DNA from 2 places in the Alteromonas gilva genome. Region 2 is predicted to be linked to the other one. Evidence: predicted binding sites of a transcription regulator. Region 2 holds the regulator's gene; the other holds the start of a gene.

Region 1 (6,887 bases), 190 kb from region 2:
TTTTCCCTTTCGGGAATAATATCACTACATTGATGTTATCCAATCCGTGGAAGGCATGGGCCACGGCCGCACCGGTGTCGCCAGAGGTCGCGGTTAAAATGGTGATTGGCGCGCCATCGCTGATGCGTACCAGGCACTGGGCCATAAAGCGTCCGCCAAAGTCCTTGAACGCCAGTGTCGGGCCATGAAACAGCTCCAGACAAAAGGTTTTATCATTAACCTGCTCAACCTTGGCCGGAAACGTAAAGGCCTCTTTAACAATCTCAGCAACGGTTTCGGTGCCCAGCTCATCGCCAATAAAAGCCGACAGAATGGCTGTTGAGCGCTCCACAAACGGCATTGCCAACAGCTCATCAATGTTGTCAAGTTTGGGAATGTCTGTGGGAAAAAACAACCCCTGATTACGTCCGAGCCCTTGTTTTACCGCTTGCGCAAAGGAAACCTGTTCGCTTGCGTCTTTTAAATTTACCAATTGCACGTATTTTCTACCTTACTCTTGTTCCTGCTGAGAACCGGCCCCTTGGGCGGGAATTCGGCATACATGGCTAAATCCATCTTCATTTTGAATATAGTGTTCACTCAGCCAGTTTGAAATATCATTCGCCTGACGGTAGTCATCACACACCGCAAACACGGTTGGCCCGGAGCCTGAAATACCAAACGCCAGCGCCCCGTTTGCCATACTGTAATCGCGCGCTTCATCAAACGCAGGCAACAGCGACTTACGATAAGGCTCGGCAATGACGTCCTGCATCACACTGGCAGCCATCGCGTAGTCATCCGTATGCAGGGCATGTACAAATATGCCTAACTGACGACCAAAGGTGAGGGTATCTTTGAGTGGCACAGCATTGGGCAATATATTCCGTGCCGCTGAGGTCGACACACTGATCCCAGAATAACAGGTTACCCAGTACCAGCTTTTCACCACCGGTAACGAGACAGTAACCGGATCGTCCTGGCCAGTCATCAACGTCATACCACCAAGGTAACAGGGCGCCACATTATCATAGTGAATACTGCCACTTATCTGCCCTTCCAGCTCGCCCATCATAGTCAGCATGGTGGTCTGATCAAAGGGCTGACCAAAGTGCTCATTTAAGCCGTGAAACGCCGCCACAATAGAGCTGGCGCTTGAGCCAAGACCACTGCCAATCGGCAGTGACTTTAATAATGTAATATGGATGGGCGTGATGTTAAGCCCTTTCGCCAGCATCGCTTTGGAAAAATAGCGATAGCAATCGGTAACGATGTTTTCGTCGGGATTGGCCGGTAGCTTATGGGCAAAAACGCCGGCTACCGTTAAACCAAATTCATCAGCATCGCTGATAATGACTTCGTCCCCCAGCAAACTGCCATCCAGGGGTTGTAGGGCTGCGCCCAGCACATCAAAACCGAGGCTGATATTGCCAATTGATGCGGGTGCATATGCTCTGGTTGTTTTCATTTATCTAATCTCTGAACCGGTTTAATGCACGTTTTGCTTCCAGGGCATGGTACGCAGAATATCTGCAAACACGCCTGCGGCCGTTACGGTAGCGCCAGCACCATAACCACGAATTACATAAGGGATAGGCGTATAGTAATCACTATGAATCGCCAGCGCATTTTCACCGTCTTTTACCGCCGCTAACGGGTGCGACTTAGGCACAGCCTGGATGGTGACTTTACACTTATCGCCTTCAATGGCACCAATGTAGCGTAATACTTTACCTTCTGCGGCAGCACTTTCAACACGGGCTGCAAAATCATCATCCAGTTGAGGCAATTGCTCCATAAAACTGGCAACATCACAGTCTTCGGCAAACCCTGCAGGCAGAACGGATTCGATCTCGATATCATCAAGCTCTAACTCTAGATCCGCCTCGCGGGCCATAATTAGTAGCTTTCTTGCCACGTCCATACCGCTTAAATCATCGCGCGGATCTGGCTCTGTAAAGCCGTTTTTCTTGGCCGTATTGGTGGCCTCTGATAATGACAGCCCTTCTTCAAGCTTACCAAACACATACGACAAGCTGCCCGACAAGATACCTTCAAAACGATGCAGTACGTCGCCTGCAATAAATAGCTTTTGCAGGTTATCAATAACCGGTAAGCCAGCACCAACGGTGGTCTCATACAAATACTGACGATTGGTTTGCAGCGCCGTTTTTCGCAACTTTTTGTAATAGGCCAGGCTGTCGGTATTAGCTTTTTTATTGGGTGTTACCACGTGGAAGCCGTTCTCCATCATGTCCACATACTGGCTGGCGATACTGGCGTTGCTGGTACAGTCGACAATCACCGGGTTAACCAGTGCATTGCTGTTCACAAATTCATTTAAGCGCTCAACAGAAAACGTTTCGTTAGCCTCAGCCAGCAGCGACTTCCAGTCACCATCAACGTCAACACCCTGAGCGTCGAGTAATAATTTACGGCTGTTCGCAATACCGTAGACCCGCACCTGAATATTGCGTGCTAACAAGGTTGGCTGCTGCTTGGCTATTTGCGCCAGTAACTCAGCGCCTACCACACCACAACCGACCAGGAAAATGTCGATGGTATGCAAATCAGAGAAGAAGTTCTGGTGAATAACCTTAACCGCTTTTTTAGCGCGTTTGGCTTCTATCACAGTCGAAATAGACCGCTCTGATGAGCCCTGCGCGATTGCAATATTATTCACCCGCGCCTGCGCCAGCGAGTTGAAGAAGCGCGCTGCCAACCCTTTGGTGTGGCGCATGCCATCCCCTACCAGGGTCACGATGGCGAGTTCGTGGCGAACTTCAATCGGGTCAAGCAACTGATTCTGAAGTTCTAATACAAAGGCATCTTCAAGTAATGTCAGGGCGCGCGAAGCGTCTTTGCTGGATATACAAAAACTAATGGAGTATTCAGAGCTTGACTGAGTGATCAGGCTAATCGATATATGCGCATTGGACATGACTTCAAAAACGCGACTGGCCATGCCCACCATGCCTTTCATTCCCGGTCCGGCAACATTGAACATGGTAATGTTATCGAGCTGCGAAATACCTTTAACACTGGTCCAGGTAGTACTGGCTTCATTACTGATTAATGTGCCCGGCGCACTGGGATTTAAGGTGTTACGAATTAAGCACGGAATATGATGCTGCGCAATGGGGCCGATGGTTTTCGGGTGCAATACTTTCGCCCCGAAATAGGACAACTCCATGGCTTCCTGGTAGGTTAGTTTGTCGAGTAATACAGCGCCTTCAACCTGATTTGGATCGGCGTTATACACACCATCCACATCGGTCCATATTTCACAGCACTCTGCATCTATACAGGCCGCGAGGATGGCCGCAGAGTAATCTGACCCATTGCGGCCCAGGGTGACTTTTTCGCCCAGTTCGTTGGCCGCCACAAAGCCTGGCATAATCAATAATGCACTGCCGTCAGTGACCACTTCGCTGAAGTTCGCCTTACTTAAGGCTACATCGGCAATACTGTCGAGATAGTTGCCATCGGCAATCACGTAGTCGACGGGGTCGAGCACCTGATTAGCGATTCCTTTTGCAGTTAAAATAGCACTGAACAAGTTAACGCTGACATATTCGCCCAGGCTCATAATACCGGCTGTCACGGGATCAGGAGAGCACCCCAGTAACGCAATGCCCTGCAATTGCTTTTTAAGATCGGCTAAGCGGGTATCAATAAACTGGCTGAGAGGCTCATAGGCAAAGCCTTCAAGCTGAGAATTTAATTCGCTGGCAATGCCGGTCAGTTTGTCATTTAACTGTTCGAACAACGGCAGGTAATCTTCACCTGCAGCCGCTTGTTCACACAGTTCGCCCAACGCGTTCGTCACGCCTTTCGGAGCCGACAACACAACAGCGGCGCCGTTTGCCTGGTGGGTCGTCAGGCTAATCTCAGTCACTCGCAAATAACGCTGTGCATCGGCCAGAGATGAACCACCAAACTTTAAGACTTTCATTGAATGCTCCTTGACTGCATTGGTTGTGGGCTAACCGCCCCTCGTTTTTTTATCGCAAAAAAAAACCCGCTCTTGTCAGGGCGGGCTTTCGATGTCTGTTTGCTTACGCGCACTAGCCAGCGACCGCCCTCAAAGAGGTGGTAATAATCATGCCGGTGGTGCTCATTATCGTCTTCATGTGGTCAATTTGCCGTATAGACGTCTATATGTCAACAGCCATTGCACAATTTTAAGACCGTTCCCTTGCCATCTACGGGCGGGAATCTTTATTTTGGTCGCGCATAATATCACGACAAAGGCCGCTACTTCCAGCGCCATCTTTGCCATTGATACTTCTGGGTACAACAGCCCCATAGAGTGTTGCAGGATTCGCTATTCATCAATCGCACCACAATTAAGCCGGGGCCAGGCAACATGCGCTTAACTGCCGAACAACACGACCAGTACCGCAAACACAAACCCTACCCCCGCTATTTTAAGGCCGTTTTTAAACGGTAAAGCACGGGGTAAAAACATTAAAAAGGCAGACACAACAAAGAATAACAAGCCTACGCCAAAGGCGATATTCATAATAAACAACGGACTACTGGTAGTGGCTTTGTGTAACTTAACCATTCTATTTAATGGAAACGGATAATCCTTGTTAAGCACCATCGCTTCGCCACTTTGCTTGTTGTAGCGGCCCTGGGCGAAAGTAATCACTCCGTCGGTGTCCTCTTCCACTTCAAAGCCCCGAATTCGCAGCTGTTCGCCCAGGGCTTTGCCGCTCAGTCCGGATTCCAACTGACGGTATGACGCCTGTTCAAACTTCAGAAAATCGGTTTTACGAAAAATGAGCAATACACCACTTAGTGCATAAACAGCCATAATACCGGCCAGAAAAAAACCCACCCACCGGTGATATTGTCTTAACGTATTGTGAAATTTCGGCGACGCCATTGTTTCCCTCATGATGATGATTGCTCGCAGGGTGAGTCGCTCACCTCACGGTCACTATTATAATTTGTCGCTATTCTGCCGAAAAATCAGCAGCGAATACAATTAATTTGCACAACTTAACGGTAAAAGGCGCGGTGCGCCGTCAGGCCCGGTAATATACTGGCCACCCACGCGCGTGTGTTGCCCGCGTCGGGGCATCGATTACCCTTAGCTACAGGCATCACTGCAACCAGGCTGTCAGATTATTCACACAACCAGTTAAGTGCCAACTGGGTGTCGGTAAAGAAAACAACTTCACCACTGACAAACCAGTTGCCAATGGCGGCCATCAGCGCCTGCCAGTTTTCCTGGCCGACTATCGCTACCTTGCTGAATTCGCTGCCGTGACGCAAACCTATTTTGAAGTCATCCCAGGCCGCTCGCATTTCCCAGCCGGTAAACTCGGTGGCATCAAATAGCAGCCTGATTTGCGGTGATGCGATACTCGCCAGAGCCCCCTCCAGCAGGGGGGTGAAGGCTTCATAGTCGCGGTGGGTCAGTTTACCGATGGCCTTCATCGACACATATAAAGTGTTATCGATTCGCTCAATACCAATTGATATACCGTGTGCTACTTTGTTCATGTGTTCCTCCTGTGTACCGTGCTGAGTGTAAGCCAGAGCACGATCATTCATACTGATTTATGTCAATGTCACGGCAAACTGCCTAGCGCGCAGATTCGTCTGTGCTATCGTATTAGCACGAGCAAAGAACAGGGTTAATACCGTGGCAGACCAGGCACAAGTAAAAAAAATGGCCTACCAGATAATGATCAGCTTTGACAAAAATTATCGTTGGTTTAGCCGTGTTACCCGGGGTGCCAAGGAGCGGTTTGAAAAGGGTCAGTGGCAACACGTACTGGCAGCCTCAAAAGAGCGCATTACGTTGTATGAACAAAGCCTTGCAGACGCCGTTGCCGAACTCTACGAACAAATTATGGTACACCGCAACGATGCCGATTTCTGGCACCAGCTTAAAAAAGCGTATGCGGCACTTATTGAAAACCACCCCCAGTACGAACTGGCTGAGACGTTTTACAATTCGGTAATAGGTAAGGTTTTTCGGCATAAGTCCATCAACAATGATGTCATGTTTGTGCTCTCCAGCCGCTGTTTTCTGGCAGGTCAGGATCGCCACAAAGTGATCCACAGTTTTGACACCACAACCACCGTGAGGGAAATGTACGAGTCCATATTTTCCTGCTACCGCTTCAAAATTGACTTTGAAGATCGCGAGCGGGATATGCAGCGCTTGGACAAGGCCTTGCGACAGCGTCTGAGCAACTCTGCACTGGCCAGTGTTGCCGCCGTTGAAATGCTCAAATCAGTATTCTACCGTGGTCAGGCAGCATACCTGATTGGGCGGATCTGTATGCCAACCCGTACGCTGCCTTTCGTCATTGCATTACATACCAACGACACACATCAGTTGTTTGTAGATGCATTGCTCACCCAACGCCATGATCTGAGTATTATTTTTGGCTTTGCGCGCAGTTACTTTATGACCGACACCCAGTATCCCAGCGAACTGGTGGCGTTTTTACATGAACTAATGCCTAACAAAAAAGTGTTTGAACTGTTTATAGCGCTGGGCCACTACAAACACGGCAAAACGGCGTTTTATCGTAACTTTTTAACCCACCTGGCTCAGTCTGACGATATGTTTGAAGTCGCACCGGGGATCCGCGGTTTAGTCATGATGGTATTTCACCTGCCATCTTATGGGGTGGTGTTTAAGATCATTAAAGACGAATTTGGCGAGAGCAAAAAAATAACCCGCGAACACGTGGTTGACCGCTACAAGCTGGTTAAGATGTCAGACCGCGTTGGCCGTATGGCAGACACCCATGAATATGTTAATTTTCGCCTGCCGCTTGCGCGCGTTGGCAGCGAATTGCTCAATGAGCTGCAGGAAACCTGCGCGAGCAGTATTGAGCTAACCGCCGACGAGCTGATTATCAAACACCTCTACATTG
Region 2 (6,887 bases):
TTTCGAACATCTTTCCTGCCGCGGTGAGACTAACGCCTTTAAAGCTTCGATCAAACAATGCACAGCTCATTTCTCTTTCGAGGTTTGCCAGTTGCTGACTGATCGCAGGCTGAGCAATATCAAGCTCACGCGCTGCAGCGGCAATACTTCCTTTTTGTACTGTCACAAGAAAATACTGAAGCTGTTTTGAATTCATTTACGCATTACTCAACTGATTGATAGCGACTTGCCGACTGTTTTGAATAACACAGCAAATCAATGGCTTGTAACAAATCATTCATTATTTCGAAATTAAATGATTTCTACTTCGAATTCAGCAAGTTACATGCCACCAAATGGTCAGGTTTTAATACCCAAGTGTTAACAGGTTGTTATCTGCATATATTTTATAAAATATTTTATTGCAGCAAATGAGGATTAAGTCATTGTTTAATATGAATAATAATGATAGCTCTATATTTTACTTATAGCCCTCAATATTCTTTTTTCTTCCGGAAATAGCTGCACTTTTCTTAGTCTCTGTAGTGTTGTCAGTAAAGTCTGACGCGCTCATTAAGTCCAAATAATGTTTAAATTTGGTGCTATTACGAACCAATTTGGGGCACTTTTAGCCAGAGGCGTCTTCTCACGTCCATTCGTAGTTGCACTTAAAAAGATCATAGCGATATGACAATTTAGGGAACACATGATGAAACTCAAAAAATTAAATGCAGCAATACTGGCAGGTCTTGCCGGTTATTCGCTATCGATGACCGTTGCTACCAATGTAATGGCAGAAGAAGCCGCGGAAGAAGACGTTGAGAAAATCGCCGTTGTGGGAGCCCGTGGTGCACCTCGCTCTGTAACGAGTTCACCAGTTCCGGTTGATGTACTCAGCGCCGAAGATATTAATGGTGTCGCTTCTTCAGATATGAATGACATTATGATGACGCTCGTTCCATCTTACACCATCGCTCGTCAGCCAATTTCTGATGGTGGTACCTTTATTCGTCCGGCGCAATTACGTGGTCTGCCAACGGATAAAACCCTCGTGCTTGTAAACGGCAAACGTCGTCACCGCGCCTCATTAGTTGAAATTGGTGGCTCCGGTACCCAGGGTCCTGACCTGGCAACCATTCCTGCCGCCGCTCTTGGCAGCGTCGAAGTTCTGCGTGATGGTGCCGCCGCTCAGTATGGTTCAGATGCGATTGCCGGGGTAATGAACTTCCAGCTTAAACGCAATGCCGAAGGCGGCTCATTGTCACTGGACACTGGTCGTTACTTCGAAGGCGACGGTGAGCAATATACCATTAGCGGTAACAAAGGCTTCTCGCTGGGTGATGATGGCTTCCTGAGTATCTCTGCTGAGGTGACCGACTCCAAAGCTACTTACCGTGGTGAGCAGTACTGTGAAAGCTGGTTCTGTGTTGACGAACAGTCACCTGAATATATCGCCGCCGCAGAAGAGCAAGGACGCACAGTGCACGGTTCATCGCAGGTACAACCCTGGGGTCAACCTAATTACAGCGGTGCCAAAGTATTTGTAAATGGTGGTTACGCGATTAGCAATGATATGGAATTGTATGCCTTTGCTAACTACTCAGAAAGTGAAGGTGACGGTTCGTTCTTCTACCGTTATCCAGGTAACGGTACTATTGAAGATCTGCGTGAACCTGATGGCACAATTTATACACCATTAGAAAAATTCCCAGGTGGTTTTACCCCGCGTTTCTTTGGTGATATCACCGATTACTCTTTTGTGGGCGGCCTGAAAGGCATGACCGGAAGTTTGGGCTATGACATCAGTGGTCGTTACGGTTATAACGAAATTTCTTATACCCTGAAAAACACCATCAACCCGTCAATGGGACCGGACTCACCCACCTCGTTTAAGCCGGGCGATCTAGCCAACGACGAATTACAATTCCAGGCTGACTTTACCTACGACATGGCCGCTTATGTGTTGGCCTTTGGTGCCAGCTACATGGAAGAATCTTACGAGATTTCAGCAGGTGACCCGGACTCTTACCGGGTAGGTCCATACTCGTCACCCGATCCATGGGGATTCTGTGACGGCACCGCCTCAGCAGAAGCTGTTGCTACCGCAGTCTCTAACGGTTTGGATTGTAGCGATCCAAACGATCCGGTTTATACCGCTGTAGGTGTAGGCTCAAACGGTTTCCCTGGTTATTCAGCTGATTACATTGGCACCTATGAACGCGATTCATTCGCTGTATACGGTGACATTTCGGGTGACATCACAGATAAATTGTTTGCCCAGGCGGCTATCCGTTATGAAGATTACTCTGACTTTGGTTCAGAAGTTGTTTACAAGATTGCCGGTATTTTCCAGGTTACCGATGAAATTGCAGTACGTTCTTCATTCGGTACAGGTTTCCGCGCGCCTACTCCTGGTCAGCAAGGTACCACTAACGTATCAACCCGTTTGCCCAATGGTTTCCCGGTTGCAACCGGTTTGTTCCCGGCGGGCAGTGTAGTTGCTCAGGCATTGGGTGCTTCAGAACTTAAGCCAGAGAAATCAACTAACTTTACGCTTGGTGCGACTGCTGACATCGGTGATTTCACATTAACTGTGGATTTCTACCGTATTTTACTTGAAGACCGCGTAAATGCGATTTCAACGCTTGATGTGTCATCTACCGAAGTCACCGACCCGGATGCCGCTGGTTATGACGCTTACCAGCGTTACTTAGCGCTTGATGCTGCAGGTGTTCAGGGTGCCAACACCATCGGTGGTGTATTCTACTTCCAGAATGCCTTCGATACAGTAACGCAGGGTGTTGATATTGTTGCTACCTATAACTTTGAGTCTGAAGCTGGTGATACCACTATCACAGGTTCGATGAACTATGGTACGCAGAAATTTAACTCTGACCCACAGGTGTATTTCAACAACGAAGCCGTTTATGACTTCCTCAATGGTTTACCGGAAACACGTGGTGTTTTGTCTGTTAAACACGCTTATGAAGACATGTCATTCACTGCCCGCATGAACTACTTTGGTGGTTATTCAAACTCTGAAGGTGGCAGCACAGTTTCAGCTATTCAGATCTTTGAGCCTGAGTTTATGTTCGACCTGGAAGGTACTTACTTCCTGACAGATACGTTGTCATTATCTGCCGGTGTACGCAACCTGTTCGACAACTATCCTGATCCAGGTGAAATCGGCGAAACCTGTTGTGGGCGTATCTACCGCTCTGATTCTATCGTTGACTGGCAAGGTGGTTTCTACTACATGAAGCTTAATGCTTCTTTCTAAACTGCACTTCAACGCAGTTAATTAACCTGTCGTCGACCAGCCAAATGGCTGGTCGACTTATTCAGGTAACTCATCGCTATGAACGCGACAATCCGCCCAAAACATTATAATTTCTACCTTATAATAATAATAAATAACCTATAATTGTTGAACTCAAGTGGAGCACTGTTGTTATGGAGATTGAACTCGTCTGGTTCGTCCTCACGTTGTGTGTAGCGGGCGCTGTCGCCGGCATTACTTCCGGCCTTTTTGGTAATGGCGGAGGTTTTGTTGTTGTACCAGCCCTACTCGCGGTCTTTCCTTTTTTTACCCCTGCCTCTGACGAACTGGTAAAGGTTGCAATAGGTACCTCTTTGGCATCTATCGTAATTTCCAGTGCACGCTCAGTATTGGCGCACAAAAAACGCGGCGCAGTTGACTTTGTCATTCTGAAATCCTGGCTTATTTGGATCGTGCTGGGTGTGTTAGGTGGCTTAGCAATTGCCAACCATACCAGTAGCGGCGGACTCACCATCGTCTTTGCTGCCGGTGTATTGTTGTACTCAGTCTACTTCCTGTTCCCGGACTTTGTGGTTCGCCCAGGGGTGACCTTCAGCATGCCAACAGGGGTTGGCAAAGCCGCGCTGGCATTTGTGATCGGCGGCTTTTCAGCCCTGCTGGGTATCGGTGGCGGTACGCCAATGGTCATAACCATGGTCATGTGCCAACGCTCTATTCAGCAAGCGGTAGCCACCGCAGCGGGCGTCGGCTTCTTAATAGGCTTACCTGGCGCCATTGGCTTTTTGTTCATGACCAATGCCAGCCCGGCCACCATGCCGTTTGGTACCGTAGGTTACATCAACCTGCCCGCTTTAATAGCGATTAGTATCGGTTCCATCATGACTGCCCCAATAGGCGCATCGATGGCCCACAGTTTTAGCGAAAAAATGCTTAAACGCTTGTTTGGCGTTTACCTGGTGATCGTGTCCGTAGCCATGTTTAGTAAAGCATTATAGTCGGTCACATACTCCAATAAGAGGAACACTCAATGACTTATAATCCATCAAGACGACTTTTCTTAGGAGGCTCACTCGCAGCATCAGCCGCTGGCGCAACGGGTATTATTACCCCTGCAGGCTTGGCCGCCCAGCCTATGAAGTCACCGCAAATTATGTATGGCCCAACGCCTGGGGTAGCAAAGCTGAACGCCAATGAAAACCCGTATGGTCCGAGCGACCTGGCATTGAAAGCCATTGCTGAGGCAAGCCGCTCGGGCGGTGCTTACTATGCCTACCGCGCAGGCATGTATTTACGTGATATGCTGGCTGAATCAAATGGTTTGAAGCCCGAAAATGTCTCTATCACTGCAGGTTCAAGCCTGATCCTGGCTTTTGCGGCCTTTGCGGCAACCAGTAAAGGTAAAATCCTTGGCCCGGATTTATTCTGGGATACCACCTCTAAGGCACCCATTAGTCAGGGCGGTCCGGAAATTGTTCGCGTACCGAATACCGCGGAGCTGGATATTGACCTCGACGCACTGTACGCCGCCATCGATGATGACATTGCCATGGTACACGTGTGTAACCCTAACAATCCAACCGGTAAGTTGCTTGACCCGAAGAAGCTGCGTGAGTTCTGCATTAAAGCATCGAAGAAAACCATGGTATTAGTTGACGAGGCCTACAACGAACTTATCGAAGATGGCCCTAAGCATTCCATGATTCCGTTAATTAATGAAGGTCACAACATCATTGTTGCGCGGACATTCTCAAAAATTTACGGTCTGGCAGGTATGCGTGTTGGTTACATGCTGGGCAGTGAAGAGAATATGGAGTTCATCAATAAGTTTGGCCTGGGTGGATATTCAATTAACCAGGCAGGCTTAGCCGCGGCCATCGCCAGCTACAATGATGAAGCGTTTAAAGACTTCTCACGTCAAAAAGTCAAAGAAGGCCGTGAGATTATCCTTGATGCAGTAAAAGCCAATGGCCTGACTGCTTTGCCATCCACCACAAACTTTGTGTTTGTTAATTTAGGTGATGACGGTGACGCCAACGCATTCCGCCAGGCAATGGAGCAACAGGATGTGTTAATTCGCGGACAGTACCGTACGTATTATCAATGGTCACGTGTCAGTACTGGTCGAATTGAAGACGTTAAGAAATATGCGGCAGCAATGCCAAAAGCATTAGAAGAGATGTATAAACTCAAAGCATAACTTTAAATAGCAAACCAAGGCGCATTACCACCTCATTGGTAACCAGCCCGGGTTTGATAATACCGGTCCCTGGGCCGCACCTTTCGACAGAAACTTAAAAGGCCGCTATAAAGCGGCCTTTTTATTATTGAACAAAGACGTGTTTAGTCGGCGTCTTTATCCAGTTCATTTTCCTTGAGATCCACATCGATACCCATCGCCTGCATAATTCGGCGTGCTTCAGCCGGTATGCGGTTTGGATTATCTTTACGCAAGTCCTCATCATCAGGCAAGGGCTGACCGGTAAAGGCATGCACAAAAGCCTCACACAACAGCTCGGAATTTGTGGCGTGACGCAAGTTATTAATTTGCCGCCGGGTTCTCTCGTCGGTTAACACTTTTAATACGTTGATCGGAATTGAAACAGTGACTTTTTTAACCTGTTCACTTTTTTTACCGTGCTCCGCGTACGGGTAAATATACTTTCCGTCCCACTCTGCCATGCTTTATTCCCAGCTTTACTATCATTATTGTTATAAGAAATTCTAAACAAACCACAGAAAAGGTCAATTGAGCAGTGTAAACTGCTTGACGTCTAGACATATATTATTTAGTTTAGACGTCTAAACGTCCGTTTGAGCTAACTGAGAATATACCATGGTGTCTTACGCGCAGGGAATCGATGCCCTTAATCAATCGTTATCAGAATTACGCGACATTGACGTGTCTTTTGAGTTTTTTCCGCCGGGTAACGAAAACATGGAAAAAACCCTTTGGAAGTCAGTGGAACGCCTGGCGCCTTTAAAGCCTGCTTATATGTCGGTCACCTACGGGGCCAACAGTGGCGAGCGCGATCGGACTCACGACGTGGTGAAACGTATTCAGCAGCAAACAGGTGTGGCGGCAGTGCCCCATTTAACCTGTGTCGATGCCAGCGCCACGGAGTTAAAGCAAATCGCCCGTGACTACTGGGACTCAGGAATTCGCCGCATAGTAGCGCTACGCGGTGATTTACCGCCGGGGGTCAACAAGACCGATATGTACGCCTCCGACTTAGTCGCCTTGCTCAAAGAGGTTGAAGACTTCGACATCTCCGTTGCCGCCTATCCGGAAAAACACCCCGAAGCGCCTAACGCTCAATTTGACCTGCTAAACCTCAAGCGAAAAGCTGAAGCTGGCGCCAGCGAAGCCATCACACAGTTCTTTTTTGATACCAGCGTTTATTTGCGTTTTCGCGACCGTGCCGCCGCCGCTGGCATTGATCTGGACATCGTACCGGGCATTCTACCGGTAACGAACTACCAGACCCTGGTAAAATTCGCCGGTTTTACCAACGTTCATGTGCCTGGCTGGTTGCATAAACTGTACGAAGGGCTCGATGCCGATGACCAGACCACGCGTAATTTACTGGGTGCCAATATCGCCATGGAAATGGTCAAGGTACTCGCCAAA

Evidence for each region. Region 2 encodes MetJ, which represses methionine synthesis genes. Its sites were predicted from a motif close to TAGACGTCTAGACGTCTA; they were not measured.
Region 1: thrA (bifunctional aspartate kinase/homoserine dehydrogenase I) is a predicted target of MetJ. The motif match lies at 4,122-4,139, and genes of this name have one in related genera.

Annotation. Positions count from the first base shown of each region.
Region 1 covers NZ_JAQQXP010000003.1:287,443-294,329, reverse strand. The annotation lists gene thrC (threonine synthase) at 1-478, opposite strand, end outside; gene thrB (homoserine kinase) at 491-1,447, opposite strand; gene thrA (bifunctional aspartate kinase/homoserine dehydrogenase I) at 1,469-3,934, opposite strand; gene OIK42_RS17635 (PepSY domain-containing protein) at 4,355-4,873, opposite strand; gene OIK42_RS17630 (SpoIIAA family protein) at 5,116-5,496, opposite strand; gene aceK (bifunctional isocitrate dehydrogenase kinase/phosphatase) at 5,639-6,887, shown strand, end outside.
Region 2 covers NZ_JAQQXP010000003.1:95,380-102,266, reverse strand. The annotation lists gene OIK42_RS16820 (LysR family transcriptional regulator) at 1-196, opposite strand, end outside; gene OIK42_RS16815 (TonB-dependent receptor plug domain-containing protein) at 689-3,259, shown strand; gene OIK42_RS16810 (sulfite exporter TauE/SafE family protein) at 3,433-4,254, shown strand; gene OIK42_RS16805 (pyridoxal phosphate-dependent aminotransferase) at 4,287-5,456, shown strand; gene metJ (met regulon transcriptional regulator MetJ) at 5,600-5,938, opposite strand; gene metF (methylenetetrahydrofolate reductase) at 6,093-6,887, shown strand, end outside.